3 regions of the Synechococcus sp. GEYO genome follow, and region 1 is predicted to be linked to each of the others. Evidence: predicted binding sites of a transcription regulator. Region 1 holds the regulator's gene; each other region holds the start of a gene.
The links. Region 1 encodes NtcA, which controls nitrogen genes in cyanobacteria. Its sites were predicted from a motif close to GTANCNNNNGNTAC; they were not measured.
Positions count from the first base shown of each region.

Region 2: a site for NtcA is predicted at 3,306-3,319, ahead of urtA (urea ABC transporter substrate-binding protein). Genes of this name have one in related genera too.
Region 3: a site for NtcA is predicted at 3,525-3,538, ahead of glnA (type I glutamate--ammonia ligase). Genes of this name have one in related genera too.

Region 1 is NZ_UCNL01000013.1:36,956-42,200, forward strand. It holds gene DXY37_RS12080 (cob(I)yrinic acid a,c-diamide adenosyltransferase) at 1-605, opposite strand, end outside; gene rph (ribonuclease PH) at 749-1,474, shown strand; gene ntcA (global nitrogen regulator NtcA) at 1,550-2,284, shown strand; gene DXY37_RS12095 (DUF3084 domain-containing protein) at 2,343-3,554, shown strand; gene DXY37_RS12100 (resolvase) at 3,551-3,988, shown strand; gene DXY37_RS12105 (DUF3146 family protein) at 3,966-4,223, opposite strand; gene pth (aminoacyl-tRNA hydrolase) at 4,223-4,852, opposite strand; gene DXY37_RS12115 (TatA/E family twin arginine-targeting protein translocase) at 4,859-5,098, opposite strand; gene psbH (photosystem II reaction center phosphoprotein PsbH) at 5,121-5,245, opposite strand, start outside.
Region 2 is NZ_UCNL01000007.1:222,599-227,843, reverse strand. It holds gene DXY37_RS06175 (urease subunit beta) at 1-57, opposite strand, end outside; gene DXY37_RS06170 (urease subunit gamma) at 68-370, opposite strand; gene DXY37_RS06165 (urease accessory protein UreD) at 389-1,348, opposite strand; gene ureE (urease accessory protein UreE) at 1,427-1,936, shown strand; gene DXY37_RS06155 (urease accessory protein UreF) at 1,933-2,604, shown strand; gene ureG (urease accessory protein UreG) at 2,604-3,206, shown strand; gene urtA (urea ABC transporter substrate-binding protein) at 3,442-4,746, shown strand; gene DXY37_RS06140 (branched-chain amino acid ABC transporter permease) at 4,848-5,245, shown strand, end outside.
Region 3 is NZ_UCNL01000008.1:93,228-98,472, forward strand. It holds gene DXY37_RS07635 (hypothetical protein) at 1-71, shown strand, start outside; gene DXY37_RS07640 (copper-binding protein) at 75-389, opposite strand; gene DXY37_RS07645 (class I SAM-dependent methyltransferase) at 475-1,530, opposite strand; gene DXY37_RS07650 (hypothetical protein) at 1,681-1,953, shown strand; gene glnA (type I glutamate--ammonia ligase) at 2,043-3,464, opposite strand; gene DXY37_RS07660 (allophycocyanin subunit beta) at 3,679-4,203, shown strand; gene DXY37_RS07665 (alanine--glyoxylate aminotransferase family protein) at 4,315-5,245, shown strand, end outside.

The DNA.
Region 1 (5,245 bases):
AAACCTTTGCGCAGTTCCGTCACTTGGTCGGCTAATCCCATGAGAGAGTCCGGAATCGACGGTCCTGTGATGATCACATCCATGGAACCAGGACGTGCATCCAGGCCTTCACGAACCTCAGATTCGTTGAGGTAGCCGAGATCTATGGCCAAGCCAAGTTCATCCAAAACCAACTGATCAAGATCGCCGCTAGCCAGGTGGCGACGACAGATCTGCCAGACCGCTTGGACAGCATCCACAGTTGTGGGGTCTGCTGAGCTGGCCTGATCCGAAAGACATCCCATCACAGCAGGTCTCATCCAGACCATGCGATCGCAAAGAGTGATCGCCGCATTAGGGCCCTGAGCCACACCACCTTTGAGGAACTGCATCACTGCAACACGACTACCAAGCCCAGCAGAACGCAAGGCTTGACTCAAAACTGTCCCGAAACTTCCTCGATAAGGGGCGGTATGCACATGCAACTGCCCTTCTGGAGCCACCAGATGCAGGGGCTGCTGTGGCTGGAGCGATGGCAGAGGATGCAAACCCGCACGGTTCAGAACCCGATGATCGGCACCGCTCTGCTGGCGGGGTCGATGGCTTGGGCTCAGGCTGGCGGTCATCTCGGTCGCTTCCATGTGACTGGAATCGAATCGACCCAGCGGAATTTGAATCTAGCGGCGAAAGCGCAAATCACAATCCCTTTGACACCATCCCTGGTGTCTCTACGCCAACTGGCAGGCTCAAGATCCCGATCCGGTTCCCCATGAACGAGACCCAGCGCAACGATGGCCGCCAACCCGCCGACCTCAGGTCCTTCTCGATCGACTGGGATCCCATGGGCTTCGCTCTGAGCTCTGTGATAGTGCACACCGGACGCACCACCGTGCTCTGCAGCGTCTGCCATGAAGAAGGCGTCCCGCGCTGGCGACGGGATCAGGGCCTGGGATGGCTCAGCGCTGAATATCGCCTGCTGCCGGGATCCACCCCTGATCGCCAGCGCAGGGAACTGATGAAACTGTCAGGACGTACCCAGGAGATCCAGCGCCTGATCGGCCGCAGTCTTCGCGCGGCAATCGACATGAAGGCGTTGGGTGAGAACACCCTGCTGATCGACTGCGATGTGATTCAGGCGGATGCGGGAACACGGACTGCAGCGATTACGGGGGCATGGCTCGCCCTGCAAAAGGCCTGCGAGCGGTTGGTTGCACAAGGTCGCATCAGCACTCATCCGGTCATCAACCAGGTGGCGGCTGTCTCTGTGGGACTGATCGAGGGGCATGCTCTGCTGGACTTGGACTACAGCGAAGACAGTCGGGCAGATGTGGATCTCAATGTGGTGATGAACAACTCCGGCGACCTATTGGAGTTGCAGGGCACTGCCGAAGGTGCACCATTCAGTCGCCAGCAGCTCAACAGCCTTCTGGACCTTGCCGAACCAGGGTTGACGCAGCTCATGGCTGCACAGCTGGATGCGCTCCATGAAGACTGAGCCAGGAGAACCGTGTTCGTTGCTACAGGGTGACCGCGCATCGCTCCTTAACTTCCCCGCATTGATGCGTTGGTCATGGCCGAAGTAATGCGCGGCTTTAGTCGGACTGCTCCCCAGCCTGGGCGTTCTGCAGAAACAAGCCTGACCAATGCGCCCAACCCTGCCAGCCGCACCCTGCTGGAAGTGATCCGTGATCTGGAAGGTGCCAGCACCGAAATGGTGGAACGGAACAAGACCATCTTTTTCCCAGGAGACCCGGCCGAGCGCGTCTATCTGATCCGACGAGGAGCTGTGCGTTTATCGAGGGTTTATGAGTCGGGTGAAGAGATCACCGTTGCCCTGCTGAGAGAAAACAGCCTGTTTGGCGTTCTCTCACTGCTCACCGGACATCGCTCCGATCGGTTTTATCACTCCGTGGCCTTCACCAGAGTGGAAATGGTGACAGCCCCAGCGAGCTCTGTACGCCAGGCGATCGAAGCGAACACCAGCGTGGGATTGCTTTTACTTCAGGGTCTCTCCAGCCGAATTCTGCAGACCGAGACGATGATTGAAACCCTCACGCACCGGGACATGTCCTCCCGGTTGGTGAGTTTTCTGCTTGTCCTCTGCAGAGACTTCGGGATGCCTGGCCCCCAGGGCATCACCATTGACCTGCGTTTGTCTCATCAGGCCATCGCTGAAGCGATCGGATCCACGCGTGTCACGATCACGCGTCTACTTGGCGATCTACGCAATTCAGGGCTGGTCGAAATTGACCGCAAGAAGATCACTGTTCTGGATCCGATTGCACTAGCCAAACGTTTCAGTTAACCCCGCGACAGGTGAAGATGGGCAGCACCTCAGCGGCCTGCCGCATGTTTGACGCATCGTGACCGGCTGGCTGCTGCTGCTTTCCCTGCTGATCCTCGGGGGCGTGCTCTCCACTCTTGGTGACCGACTGGGTTCGAGGGTCGGCAAAGCCCGGCTGAGCCTTTTCGGTCTTCGCCCACGTCAAACCGCGGTGGTGATCACTGTGCTCACGGGGAGCCTGATTAGTGCCTTGTCGCTTGGGCTGATGCTGCTGGTGAGCCGCCAGCTGCGCGTTGGTCTGTTTGAACTCAATGACCTCGAAGCCCGCCTGCGCAGCAGCCGCTCAGACCTGAAGGGAAGCCGCAAGGCTCAGCGCAAGGCACGGCAGCAACTCGAAGAGGCTCGGGCCGATGAAATCAAAGCCAGAAAGATCCTGGCGGATGCGCAGGCACGAGCCGGGGAGCTGCGCAGCACACTTCAACCCCTTCAGGAGCAGACACGCCGACTTGAGGCAGAACGGCAGAGACTCAGCCAGGACGTGCGCAACCGCGATGCGGAAATCCAACGCACGGATGATGAACTTCGAGCAGTGCGTCAACGCATCAGCTCAGGCGAAGCGGAGCTCCAGCAATTGGAGAAGAACCTGATAGCGCTGCGACGTGGAGATGTGGCCATCAGCAGTGGCCAGCCGCTGGCCACTGTCACGCTCAAGCTGGATCGTCCTGATCAAGCCCGGCAAGTGATTGACCAGGTGCTGCGGGAAGCCAATCTGCAGGCTTTTCAGAAGGTTCTGCCCGAACAGGCTCCTGATCGTCAGATCATCCTCGTACCCCGCCAGGACATTGAAAGGCTGGAACAAGCCATCCGAAAGCCTGGCACCTGGGTGGTGCTACTGCGCTCAGCGGCCAATGTGTTGCGCGGTGAGAGCGTGGTGTACGCCTTCCCGGATGTACGTCCCAATGTGGCCATCACCATTGAGGGAGAAGTTCTGGCCAAAACCACTCTTGCCAGCCAGGACACGAATCCAGAAGCGGTGCGAAACCTCATCAACCTTCTGCTGGCGTCGACTCTGTCGGAGGTGCGACGAAGAGGGTCCCTGAGTCAAGGCCTTCAATTTGATACCAACGCCGTCAACAGGCTCGCTCGGGAGCTGACCAAGCGCAGCGGTGGACGGGTTGATCTCGAGGCAATTGCGGTGCGGCGTAGTGAAACCGCTGATCCCATTGCCATCGAGCTGCGTCCAAGCCGCCCACTGCGCCCAACATCCACGCTTGAGGAAGAGAGTCCATGAACCGGATCGTCTCGGTTGACCCAGGGCGCAACAAGTGCGGCCTGGTCCTTGTCGATTGCACCAGAGACTGCGTTATCGAAGGGCACGTTGTGGCAACCGAATCGGTGCTGGACACCCTCCAGTGCTGGAGGCAGGACGCACCGATTGAATGCTTGATGCTGGGGAATGGCACAGCCAGCAACAGCTTGAGACACCAGCTTCCTGAAGATCTTCCCGTCAGAGTGGTGGATGAGCGCGGCACCACACTTCAGGCACGCAAGCGCTACTGGCAGCTATGGCCCCCAACAGGATGGCGGCGATTGATGCCCCGAGGCCTGCTGCTGCCCCCCAGCGAACTGGATGCCGTTGCAGCCCTGGTGATTCTTGAATCGGAGCTCGGCCGCAAGATCCTTTGGCCTGGTCCCGCCCCACTCAGAAACGGGCCCGCACAGTGAAGCTGTAGTCACCACCGGCTTCCAACCTGTAGTCGGATTTCACAAGAAAGCGAAGCAAGGCGTCGTGGATCAAGGCTCTGCCCAGGGAGGGCTCCACACTCAACTCCCCCCGATCAAACAACCAGTGGAAGGTCCAGGTGAAGCCACCCGCCTGAACCTCTCCTTGCAGACACTTGTCTCGGAAGCTGTGGTGGTGCACCCGAAGATGAGCCGTCGTGACAGGCAGGCGTGCCATCAGGCCGGATCGCCATCAAGATCAGGCACCAGATTCACAGCATTGATGGCGTTCCCAGCCCGATCCATGCCTTGTCGCTGAATGTGATCGAGGCCGGACAACACTTCCCTCAGTACGTCTTGGAGCAGAGGTTCCTCAGACCGGTTGAACTGACCAAGCACATGGGACACCGTGCGGGCACGCCGTTCCTCAGGATTGCGACCAGGAGCACCAATGCCGATGCGAAGGCGAGCGAACTCCTGGGTGCCGAGATGCTGAATGGTGCTTTTCAAGCCGTTATGTCCACCGGCACCACCTCGCGCACGCAGGCGCAACCGTCCGAGCGGCAAGTCCATGTCATCGACGAGCACGATCAGCTGATGAATCCCAAGATCAAACCAATCCAGCGCTGCACGGATCGAACGACCACTGTCATTCATGTAGGTCTGTGGCATCAGCAGCCTGAGTCGAGCGCTACCGGAGCCGATATCAGCGAGATCACCCTGAAGCTTTGACATCGGCTTAAAACGCCCACCCTCACGAGATGTGAGCAACTCAAGAGCCATGAATCCCACGTTGTGCCGTGTCGAGGCATATTTTTCACCGGGGTTGCCCAGACCGACCACCAGACGGAGGTCACCACGCTCGATCACCGATCAATCCTCAGAAGCCTTGGGAGACGGGGCTGGGTCTGAAGACGAGGAGGGTGGAAGTTCCTCAGGATCAGCCATCGCTTTGCTGATTTCGCGTTCGAATTCTTTGGAGGCTGTCTGAAATCCTTTCAGCGTTTTGCCGAGCGTCCGGCCAAATTCTGGCAAACGCTTCGGTCCGAACACCAAGAGCGCAACGGCTCCGATGACGGCCATCTCAGGAAGTCCGATGCCGAAGATATTCATGGAAAGTGATGAGCGTGCCGAATCAGGCGCCGCCGTTCCAGTTCACGTTGATTCCTTCAAGGATCAGAGACTGGTTATAGAGCTGAAGGATCACCAGCAGGAAAACCAGAAACAGCACCATGAAGATGCCCATAACAGGGGTGGTTC
Region 2 (5,245 bases), on a different contig from region 1:
ATTGAGTTCAATCTCGCCGGGTTCGCAGAGAAGTTCGCCAGGAATCAATGGGTTCATGGGTCAGTGTTCAGCGGATCGGGTCGTGAAGCGTCACGAGCTTGGTGCCATCGGGGAAGACGGCCTCGATCTGCACCTCTTGCACCAGTTCGGAGACCCCTTCCATCACCTGATCGCGGCGCAACCAGGTGGTGCCTTCCTGCATCAGGTCCGCCACACTTTTACCGTCACGGGCACCCTCGAGGATCAGAAAACTGAGCCAGGCCACCGCTTCAGGGTGATTGAGATGAAGGCCGCGTTGGAGGCGTCGTTCGGCCAGCAGTGCTGCGGTCACGATCAGGAGTTTGTCTTTTTCCTGGGGACTGAGTTGCATGGCAAGCCCTGATCGACGTCAGTGTGTCGCCGATGGTCTGAGCGCATGGTTCGCAGTGAACAGTGATCGTTGCAAAGGCTCTTCCTGTAAGGGTTGTTCCTGCAAGGGCCAAACCCGTGGAATCTTTGGCTCGTTCAGGTTTCTCAACAAACGGGTCCGTCTCCAGATGCGGCTGAACCAGAAACGCGCATCTCTGCTGGATGGACCTGCATAGCGGGCGATGAATCCCTGCTGGAGGCCTCCGCATCGCATCGTTCCTTCAAGCCCCTCGCGATCCTCACGCGCAGCAGCAATCAAGTTTTTAAGGATGTGGGCATACAGGGGCATGGGAGCCGCCCAGACCAGAGTTCCGAACACCGGTTGTTGGTGCAGGCCATGCAGATCATTGAGGCTTGAGTTCCCCAGTTCGAGCCTGTCCACCAGTTCCCAGGACTGCGGCTCCGATTGGTTTGCGCTCACCCGTTGGATGCTCAACGACGAACGCCAGCGGCCTTGCTGCAGTGTTTCGCCAGCGGCGGTTCGGCCCAGTCGAACAATCTCTGCTCCCAGGAACGAGGCGTCTGTCGGTAGACGCACGCTGAGTTGCTGTTCATAGAGAGCGTTGGCGTAGACCACGAGTTCCTGGGGCAACCATTCCAAATCGCTGTGACTGCCGAGTTGGCAATTCACGTGTTGGCGTGCCCAGGATCCCTGCGGAGTCAGGCGGCTGCGACCGACGGAGCCATAGACCTTTTGAGCGGCGACGCTGGTGATCAGGCTGTGGCTGTTGGTCTCAAGAGCAATGTCGATGTTGAGCTGGTCGCCGCCCACCAACCCGCCAGCAGTGTGCAGCAGTGGGATTTCACGGCGGCCGTCAGCGCCGTCTTCTGAGCGCAGCAGTTTGAAGGGAGCACTGCAGCCGCCCTGGTGAATGGTGCGTTCACCTTGCTGGAAAAACTGCAGCCGGCAGTGTCCTTGCCAGGGATCGAGGCGTTGCATCACACCAAGCTCGATGCCCCCCAGCGATCACTCTGTAGCAATGCACACGAAAAGAGGGCTTGGTTCGTGGGCAGGCTCATGGCCAGACAGGGAAGGGTGGTGGTTGAACCTGTGATCGTGCTGGAGCACCGCTTGTCTGTTGGAGGATGGACCAACGCCGAGGCGGTGGGTCGTTTGCAACTGCCGCTCACCGCAGACGAACGCACGGTTTTGCGTGGCCGCCGTCGCACCCACTGCGGCAGGGAGTTGTTGCTGCAGTTGCCTCGTGATGGTGCTCTCCAGCCTGGTGATCTGCTTCTGGATCAATTGCGCAGTTTGCAGGTGGAAGTGATTGCAGCACCAGAACGGCTTTTACGGGTTCGCGCGGCTTCTACGCTTGAACTCCTGCAGGCTGCCTATCACCTTGGCAACCGTCATGTTCCGCTTGAGCTCCATGAACAGGAGCTTCTGCTGCTTGAGGATTCGGTGCTGGCCGTGATGTTGACGAGTCGTGGACTTCAGGTGAGCGCCTGTGAACGGCCGTTTGTTCCCGACGGTGGTGCTTATGGCGGTGTTCATTCGCATTCTCATGGGCTCGCTTCTGCATGACATCGCTCGCCTTGTTGCAGATGGTCAGTCCGGCGCTGCCCGTGGGTGCATTCAGTTATTCCGAGGGACTGGAAGTGTTGATTCAGTCCGGTGGTCTCAGGGATGAGCATGGGATTGAGCTGTGGCTCGCTGCAGAGCTTCAGCGGGGTGCCTTGCGCCTCGAAGCTGCAGCGCTCCCGGAGTTGGCAGCTGATCTCAGGCATTGGCAGGTCAGCGCTGATGCCAGTGCGCGAACCCGAGTGGTTGATCTGGATGGCTGGCTATTGGCGACGCGCGAAGCTGCTGAGCTGCGTGCCCAACAGCGTCAGATGGGTGGCTCTCTGCTTGAGCTGCTCGCAGAGATGGGTCACCCTCTGCCAGAAGCGCTTCCTCTGGCTTGGCCTGCTGCCTGGGCTTGGGCATCTGTTGCTCTGCAAGTCGCTGAGCGGGAGATGGTTGAGGGCTATCTCTACAGCTGGGTTGCCAATCAACTCAGTGCTGCTGTGCGTTTAGTGCCATTGGGGCCAACAAGAGCCCAGGTTCTGCAGCAACGCCTGCTCCCTCAGCTCGTGAATGTGGCTGAACAGTTGTCTGGTGTTCACCCCCATGAGCTTTGGAACAGTGGTGTTGGCGTCTCGATGGCGCAGCTGGCCCATGCTGAGTTGTATTCCCGCTTGTTTCGAAGTTGATGGCTAGCAAGCTTCGTTTAGGTGTGGCCGGACCGGTGGGCTCGGGAAAAACCGCATTGGTGGAGGCTCTTTGCAGGGTGCTGCGCGATCAGTTGCAACTGGCTGTGGTCACCAATGACATCTATACCCAGGAGGATGCTCAGTTTCTGACCCAGGCAGGGGCCTTGGAGCCTGAGCGGATCCGTGGAGTCGAAACTGGAGGATGCCCTCATACGGCGATTCGCGAGGATTGCTCGATCAATCGGTCTGCGGTTTCTGAGCTGGAAGCCCAGTTCCCCGACTTGGATGTGGTGTTGGTGGAAAGTGGCGGCGACAATTTGGCCGCCAGCTTCAGTCCTGAGCTGGTGGACTTGTGCATCTACGTGATCGATGTGGCTGCTGGTGACAAGATCCCGCGCAAGGGCGGCCCAGGCATCACCCGTTCAGATTTGCTCGTGATCAACAAGATTGACTTGGCACCCTTTGTTGGAGCCGACTTGGGGGTGATGGAGCGTGATGCTCAACGGATGCGTGCAGGCCGTCCCTGGTGCTTCACCAATCTCCAAAGCGGAGAAGGTTTGGATTTTGTTGTTGAATTTCTGATGCAACAGTTACCGAATTAAAAACGTATTCAAAAATTGTTATTACTTTTGCTGTCTTTGATACAAAACTAATGTTCGACGTATGTAGCTGCGAGCCCATCACTTGCTTGATGCACATTTGTCGCAATAGTTACTTTACTTAGACACTGTTTAAGAGCCTTAATGTCATTATGTTCTCGTTAATACAAAACTGATTTTGAATCAGTCTTACTCAGTCACTTCCGCCATTCGGCGAGCATCCTGAATTGAGGATTTCATGAGTAATTCTTTGTCCAAGCGGTTGTTTTCTGGCTTGGCTGCTGCCTCTCTAGGCCTCGGCGTCACAGCATGTGCAGGTGGCGGTCAGGCCACCAACGCCACCTGTGATGACGAAGGCAATTGCACAGTCACTGTTGGCATTCTTCATTCTCTGACAGGCACCATGGCCATCTCGGAGAAGACCCTCGTTGATACTGAGAAGATGGCCATTGCAGAAATCAACGCCGCAGGTGGCGTTGAGGTTGATGGCAAGCAATACACCATTGAAACCATCGTCGAAGATGGTGCTTCCACATGGCCGACCTTCGCTGAGAAGTCGAAGAAGCTGATCGACCAAGACAAGGTGCCAGTTGTTTTTGGTGGCTGGACTTCAGCCAGCCGGAAGGAAATGCTGCCGGTCTATGAGTCGAAGAATGCCTTCCTCTATTACCCGATTCAGTACGAAGGCCAGGAGTGTTCAAGCAACATCTTCTACACCGGCGCAACCCCGAATCAACAATCGGAGCCGGCCACCAAATTCATGTATGAGAAGTCGCCTGCTGCAGGCAAGGACTTTTTCCTGGTCGGATCGGACTATGTGTTCCCCCGTACGTCCAACACGATCACCAAGGCTCAGGTTGAGCAGCTTGGTGGCAAGGTTGTCGGCGAGGACTATCTGCCTCTAGGGAATACAGAGGTGGCTCCAATCATTGCCAAGATCAAAAAAGCTCTGCCTGATGGTGGTGTCATCATCAACACCCTTAATGGCGACCAGAATGTCGCTTTCTTCAAGCAGATTCAAGACGCTGGAATCACGCCGGCCAATGGTTATTACGTGATGAGTTATTCCATCGCTGAAGAAGAAATCAGCACGATTGGACCTGAATTTCTTGAGGGTCACTACGGCGCATGGAACTACATGATGTCGATTGATACCCCTGCTTCCAAGAAGTTTGCTGCGGACTTCAAGGCCAAGTACGGCGCTGATCGCATGGTTGCTGACCCGCAAGAGTCGGCATACAACATGGTGTATCTCTGGAAAGCTGCTGTCGAAAAAGCCAATAGCTTTGACGACGACAAAGTGCGCAAAGCACTGATTGGTATCGAGTTCGATGCACCTCAGGGTCCTGTGAAGGTGATGCCAAACCATCACCTTTCTCAGACGGTTCGGATTGGTCAAATCACCAAAGATGGCCAGTTCGCGATCCTTGAAGAGACCAATGGCCCTGTGTCACCACAGGCGTGGAATCAGATCCACCCTGATTCCAGTGGCTATGCCTGTGACCACACCGATTCTTCTAAGGGTGGTAAGTACAAGCTCTGATTCAGCTTCATACCTCGACTGATTGCTGATTGGTCTTCGGAGGAGTTCCTCATGGGACTCCTCCTTTTGTTGTTCCACCGACTGTTTCAGTCCCGACTTCCGTGCAACTGCTTTTTGAAAGCCTGTTCAATGGTGTCGCCATCGGTTCGGTCCTGCTGATGGCAGCACTTGGATTGGCGATTGTGTTTGGCCTGATGGGCGTGATCAATCTCGCCCATGGAGAGTTGATCATGCTCGGGGCCTATACGACCTATGTGGTGCAGCTCATTTTCAAGCTGCCTGCAATGCAGCCCTACTACAACGTCTATGTGTTGGTTGCGATCCCTCTCGCCTTTGTCGTCAGTGGTGTCGTCGGCATTCTTTTAGAGCGAACCGTCATTCGTCGTCTTTACGGCAGCCCTCTGGAAACATTGCTGGCCACCTGGGGAGTCAGTTTGATTTTGCAGCAGTTTGTGCGCAGTGTGCCGATGGCTTATGCCGCCGGATTGGTCCTCGCTCT
Region 3 (5,245 bases), on a different contig from region 1:
GTCAGCGTTTCTGGAGGGCTCTGCGCTGGGGAGGACCGGCTTTGGTGTTGGGGTGGTGGCTGACTCGCTGAGCCTCAGGCTGCCACTGCTGCGCTATCGACCACAACAAGGGAATCCGGTGCCTCCTGAGGTCGCTCTTCGGGGTGAGGCTGGCCTTCGTTGGCGGAAGGTAGGGCTTGACCTTTGATCCAGGCCTGATGGAGGGCACGACGACGGCGATCCTCCGCAAGCACTAGACGATCCGCAGCAGCAGTTGGGCTTTCACCGGGATTCAGTGCTGTTCTCAGACAGATCCCAAAACCTTGAGCTTCAACTTGAACCTTGCCTTCCATAAAAACGATCTGAAAGGTCCATCCCCGCAACCAGCGGATCCGAAAAGGATTCGACATGGACGGAGTCCCTGAGTCCTTGCACCATATGGGGTTGCTGTGGCCCTGCAAGCGTCTATGTCAGGGAATCACTGTGTTGAGATGATTAATTCTTCGTGGCTGTCCACACCCTGGTCATGAAATGAGATTCGGCTTGCACATCACTGAAGCCAGCATCTTTGAGGCGCTGGTCAATGTCATCACTGATGAAATTGCGGTAATAGGGCTCGTGAAAAACGCGTCTGAAATTGTCCATGGCAATGTCGAACTGTGGCGAATCCTTCAATTGCACTGAATCAGCCAAAACCAGAACTCCGCCAGCCTCAAGCAGGCGGTAACAGTCCTGAAGCACTGCCTGCCGGGCATCGGCTGGCAGTTCGTGAAACAGGAACACGCAGGTGATGGCTTGGAAACCAGCGTCATCGAAGGGCATACGCTCTGCGTTTCCCTGAACCAGCTGCACCAGTGGTTTGTTGGATTGGTTCAACCAGCGATTGGCCTGGCGCAGATAGGCCTCTGAAAGGTCCACTCCCACAAGAGTGGCGTGCGGCAGCGCAGCACGAATCTGATGCAATGTTCTGCCCGTGCCGGTCGCGACATCAAGGATGCGCAGACTTCCCGGTGCACGATCTGCAAATCGCTTCAACCCTTGTCGCAGTGAAGGGAGGATCCGGCGCCGCATGGCATCAGCGGCTCCATTGAACAGGATGTCGACCTGAAGGTCGTACAGCTCGGCGGAGTGATCGCTGAGGTAACCATCGGTTTGATGGTGAAAATTCTGGAGGTAATAGTCGGGATAGAGATCGCGATTGGCCAGATCAGGAATGTCCTTGACGTCTCTGGCACGCCTTCTGGCCCAGTTGGAAGGCAGGTCCAGCCACACGCGTGGATAGCGTTCGGCCCATTCCAACCAAGGGATATCAAAAAGTAGGGACTGGGGGTAAACCCCGGACTCAGAATCCTGCCAGTCACGCTGATGCAGCTCATCCAGCGATTCACGCAGCGCGTCCATCATTTCGCTGGGAACAGGTTCCGTTTTGGGCACCACATCAGGCGCCACCACTTCCATCACTTTGGTGCTCAGTTCCTTGTGGACCAGGCCAGCAAGGCTGCGGCCCTGTTGCATGGTCCGGTAAGCGATTTCAGTGAAGCTGGGCGCCATGAAAAGGATTGAGATCCAAGCCGCCTCATTTCAATGGATTGCGAACGCCGTTGTGGGTTTTTGCCGCAGTGATCACGAAAGTTATGTGAAGCCCCTGTAAAAATGGTAGCCGTTGCTACAGAATTGACTGAGGTACTTCAGGAGCTCTCGATGGCCGTTGAGATCACCACCGCCGGGACCATGGCGATGTATTCGGGCAATGTGCTGGAGCGCCGGCAGCGTGCGGCCGCAGAATTCCTGGCCTGGGCGGAGCACCATGCCCATGACGTGCTGAGGCAGCAAGCAGCCCATGCTCAAGTTGAAGGCCATCCTGATCGGCTTGATCAACGCAGCGCTCTAGCTCAGCAACAGGTGTGTGCTCGCCGCCGTCTGCATGCCAAGCAACTGCATGACAGCGCCATGGCTCAGTTAAGGCACGCCTGAAGTGACCTGTCGCTAAGTGCTCACGATGGCCACAAAAAAAGGAGCCGTAGCTCCTTTTTGAACAACAGAAGCTGTCGATAAATGACCAATTAAGCGTCGTAGTACATCACGAATTCGTGTGGGTGCGGGCGCTGGCGCAGCTGCTGAACCTCTTCATATTTCAGGTCGATCCAGTTGTCGATGAAATCCTTGGTGAACACTCCACCTTCCAGCAGGTAGTGGTGGTCTGCGTTCAGAGCTTCGAGCGCCCCATTCAGGGATGCAGGCACAGTGGCAATCTTCTTCAGTTCATCAGCGGCGAGTTCGAACAGGTCAACGTCCACGCCGTCTCCGGGGTCGATCTGATTCTTGATGCCGTCGATGCCGGCCATCATCATCGCGCTGAAGGCGAGGTAGGGATTGGCCAGAGCGTCGCCGGAGCGGAACTCAAGTCGCTTGGCTTTCGGGCTGGGGCCGGTGAGAGGAATGCGAACGGCCGCGGAGCGGTTGCCTTCCGAATACACCAGGTTGACTGGAGCTTCAAAGCCAGGAACCAGTCGCTTGTAGCTGTTGGTAGTGGGGTTGGTGAAGGCGAGGAATGAGGGAGCGTGCTTGAGGATCCCGCCGATGTACCAGCGTGCAGTCTGCGAAAGGTTTGCGTAGGTCCCTTCCCCGAAGAACAGCGGTTGTCCTCCTTTCCAGAGGCTTTGGTGCACGTGCATGCCTGAGCCGTTGTCGTTGAAGACTGGCTTGGGCATGAAAGTGGCCGTTTTTCCGTACTTCTTGGCGACATTGCGCACGATGTACTTGTACGTCATCACGTTGTCGGCCGCCTGAATCAGCTCGGCGAACTTCATGCCAAGTTCGTGCTGACCAGCTCCGGCCACTTCATGGTGGTGCTTTTCGATGGGAATGCCCAGCTGAGCCATCATCAGCAGCATTTCCGAGCGGATGTCTTGGGCGGTGTCGTTCGGAGCAACGGGGAAATATCCCTCCTTCTCCTGGATCTTGTAAGCGAGGTTTCCGCCTTCTTCGACCCGCCCTGTGTTCCAGCCGGCCTCGATGGTGTCAACGCTGTAGAAGGATCCGCCTTCAGCGGAGTTGTAACGCACGTCGTCGAAAAGGAAAAACTCCGGTTCTGGACCGAAGAACGCTGTGTCAGCAAGACCCGTGCTGGCCAGGTAAGCGAGTGCTTTCTGGGCAAGTGCTCTGGGACAGCGCTCGTAGGCTTCTCCTGTGCGCGGATCCTGAATCGAGCAGATCATGCTCAGGGTTTTATGCCTGTAAAAGGGATCGATCCAGGCGGTTGCAGGATCGGGCACCATGGCCATGTCGGAGGCGTTGATCGCTTTCCAGCCTCGGATCGATGATCCATCGAAGGCCAGGCCTTCCGTGAACGATTCAGGTTCGATCAGGTCCTGACAGACGGTGAGGTGCTGCCACTTGCCGTGCAGGTCCGTGAACTTGAGGTCGATCAGTTCGATGCCTTCATCCTTGATCTGACGAAGCACGTCCTGGGCAGTTTTGGCCATGGCGGGGAATCGAGCCCATACAAGTCGCACCGACCGTAGATATCGATCCGCAGCTGTTTTGTATCAACGGGCACCTTTTTGCCTTCCTTCTCAGTTGGTGGCTTCAGAGAGCCACTTAGTAACCGTTTCTGTCAGATTGCTTTGATCGCCTTTGCTGAAGAAGGTTTCATCGCTTTGTCGGTGTTACCTTCCAACCAACGTGGACAGGGCTTGCATGCGCGATGCCATCACCGGGCTGATCGGGCAGTACGACCAGCTGGGTCGCTATCTCGATCGTTCTGCGATCGATCGCATCGAGAGCTACTTCGATGAAGCCGAAGTGCGTGTTTTGGCCGTTGAAATCATCAACCGTGAAGCTTCCGAGCTGGTGCGTGAAGCCAGTCAAAGACTCTTCCAGGCGGATCCGGAACTGTTACTTCCTGGCGGGAATGCCTACACAACTCGTCGTCTCGCTGCCTGCCTGAGGGATATGGATTATTTCCTCCGTTACGCCAGCTACTCCTTAATCGCTGGCGACAGCACGATTCTCAACGAGCGCGTCCTGAACGGTCTCGACGACACCTACAAGAGTCTTGGTGTTCCAACCGGACCAACTGTCAGGAGCATGGTGCTTCTGGCTGATGTCCTGTGTGAACGCCTTCTGAATGATGGTGTTCCTCAGGATCGTTGCGGCCTTGTGCGTCAGCCGTTTGAGCACATGGCCTCCGGTCTTGCGGCCAGCGACGTACGTCAGCGCTGATCGAAAGTCTCCGAATCATTTCAAGCGGCGTCGGAGTATCTGTTTGTGGCCAATTTCTCACCGATTGATGCGTAGGCTTCTCGCCATTGATTTCCGGTTCCGGCTTCGCCGATGACACACCCTCATCCTTCGGTTGACTCGTGCCATCGATCCTCCATCGGCCCGATTGACACACCCGACCGTTTGTTGCTGGGTCCCGGACCCTCCAATGCCCATCCCACAGTTCTTCAAGCGCTTTCTCGCACGCCAATCGGTCACCTCGATCCGCTTTACGTGGAGCTGATGGGAGAGGTGCAGGAGCTCTTGCGGTACGCCTGGCAGACCGATAACCGTTTAACCCTGCCGATGAGCGGTACTGGTAGTTCAGCCATGGAAGCCACGCTGGCTAACACCATCGAACCCGGGGATACGGTTCTGGTGGCTGTGAAGGGATACTTCGGGAATCGCCTGTTGGACATGGCCGGTCGTTACCGCGCCAACGTTCAGGTGATTGAGAAGCCCTGGGGTGAGGCATTCAGTCTTGAAGAGATCGAAGCGGGGATCAAGAAGTACAAGCCTGCAATCTTGGCGATGGTCCATGCCGAAACGTCCACCGGCATTTGTCAGCCGATGGAAGGAATCGGTGATCTGTGCCGAGAGCACGATTGCTTGCTCCTGCTCGACACGGTGACCTCCCTCGGTGGCGTTCCGCTTTACCTGGATGCTTGGAAGGTTGATCTGGCCTACAGCTGCAGCCAGAAAGGTCTCAGCTGCCCTCCAGGCCTCGGTCCCTTCACGATGGGTCCGCGTGCAGAGGCCAAGCTGGCTGCACGTCAAGACAAAGTCCCCAACTGGTACCTGGATGTTTCTCTGTTGAACCAGTACTGGGGGAGCGACCGCGTGTACCACCACACCGCCCCCGTCAACATGAACTTCGGCATGCGTGAAGCGCTTCGTCTTCTGGCCGAAGAAGGACTGGACAACGCCTGGGCCCGTCACCGCCGCAACGCGCAAGCCCTCTGGACTGGCCTTGAATCACTCGGTCTGGAAATGCATGTGCCTG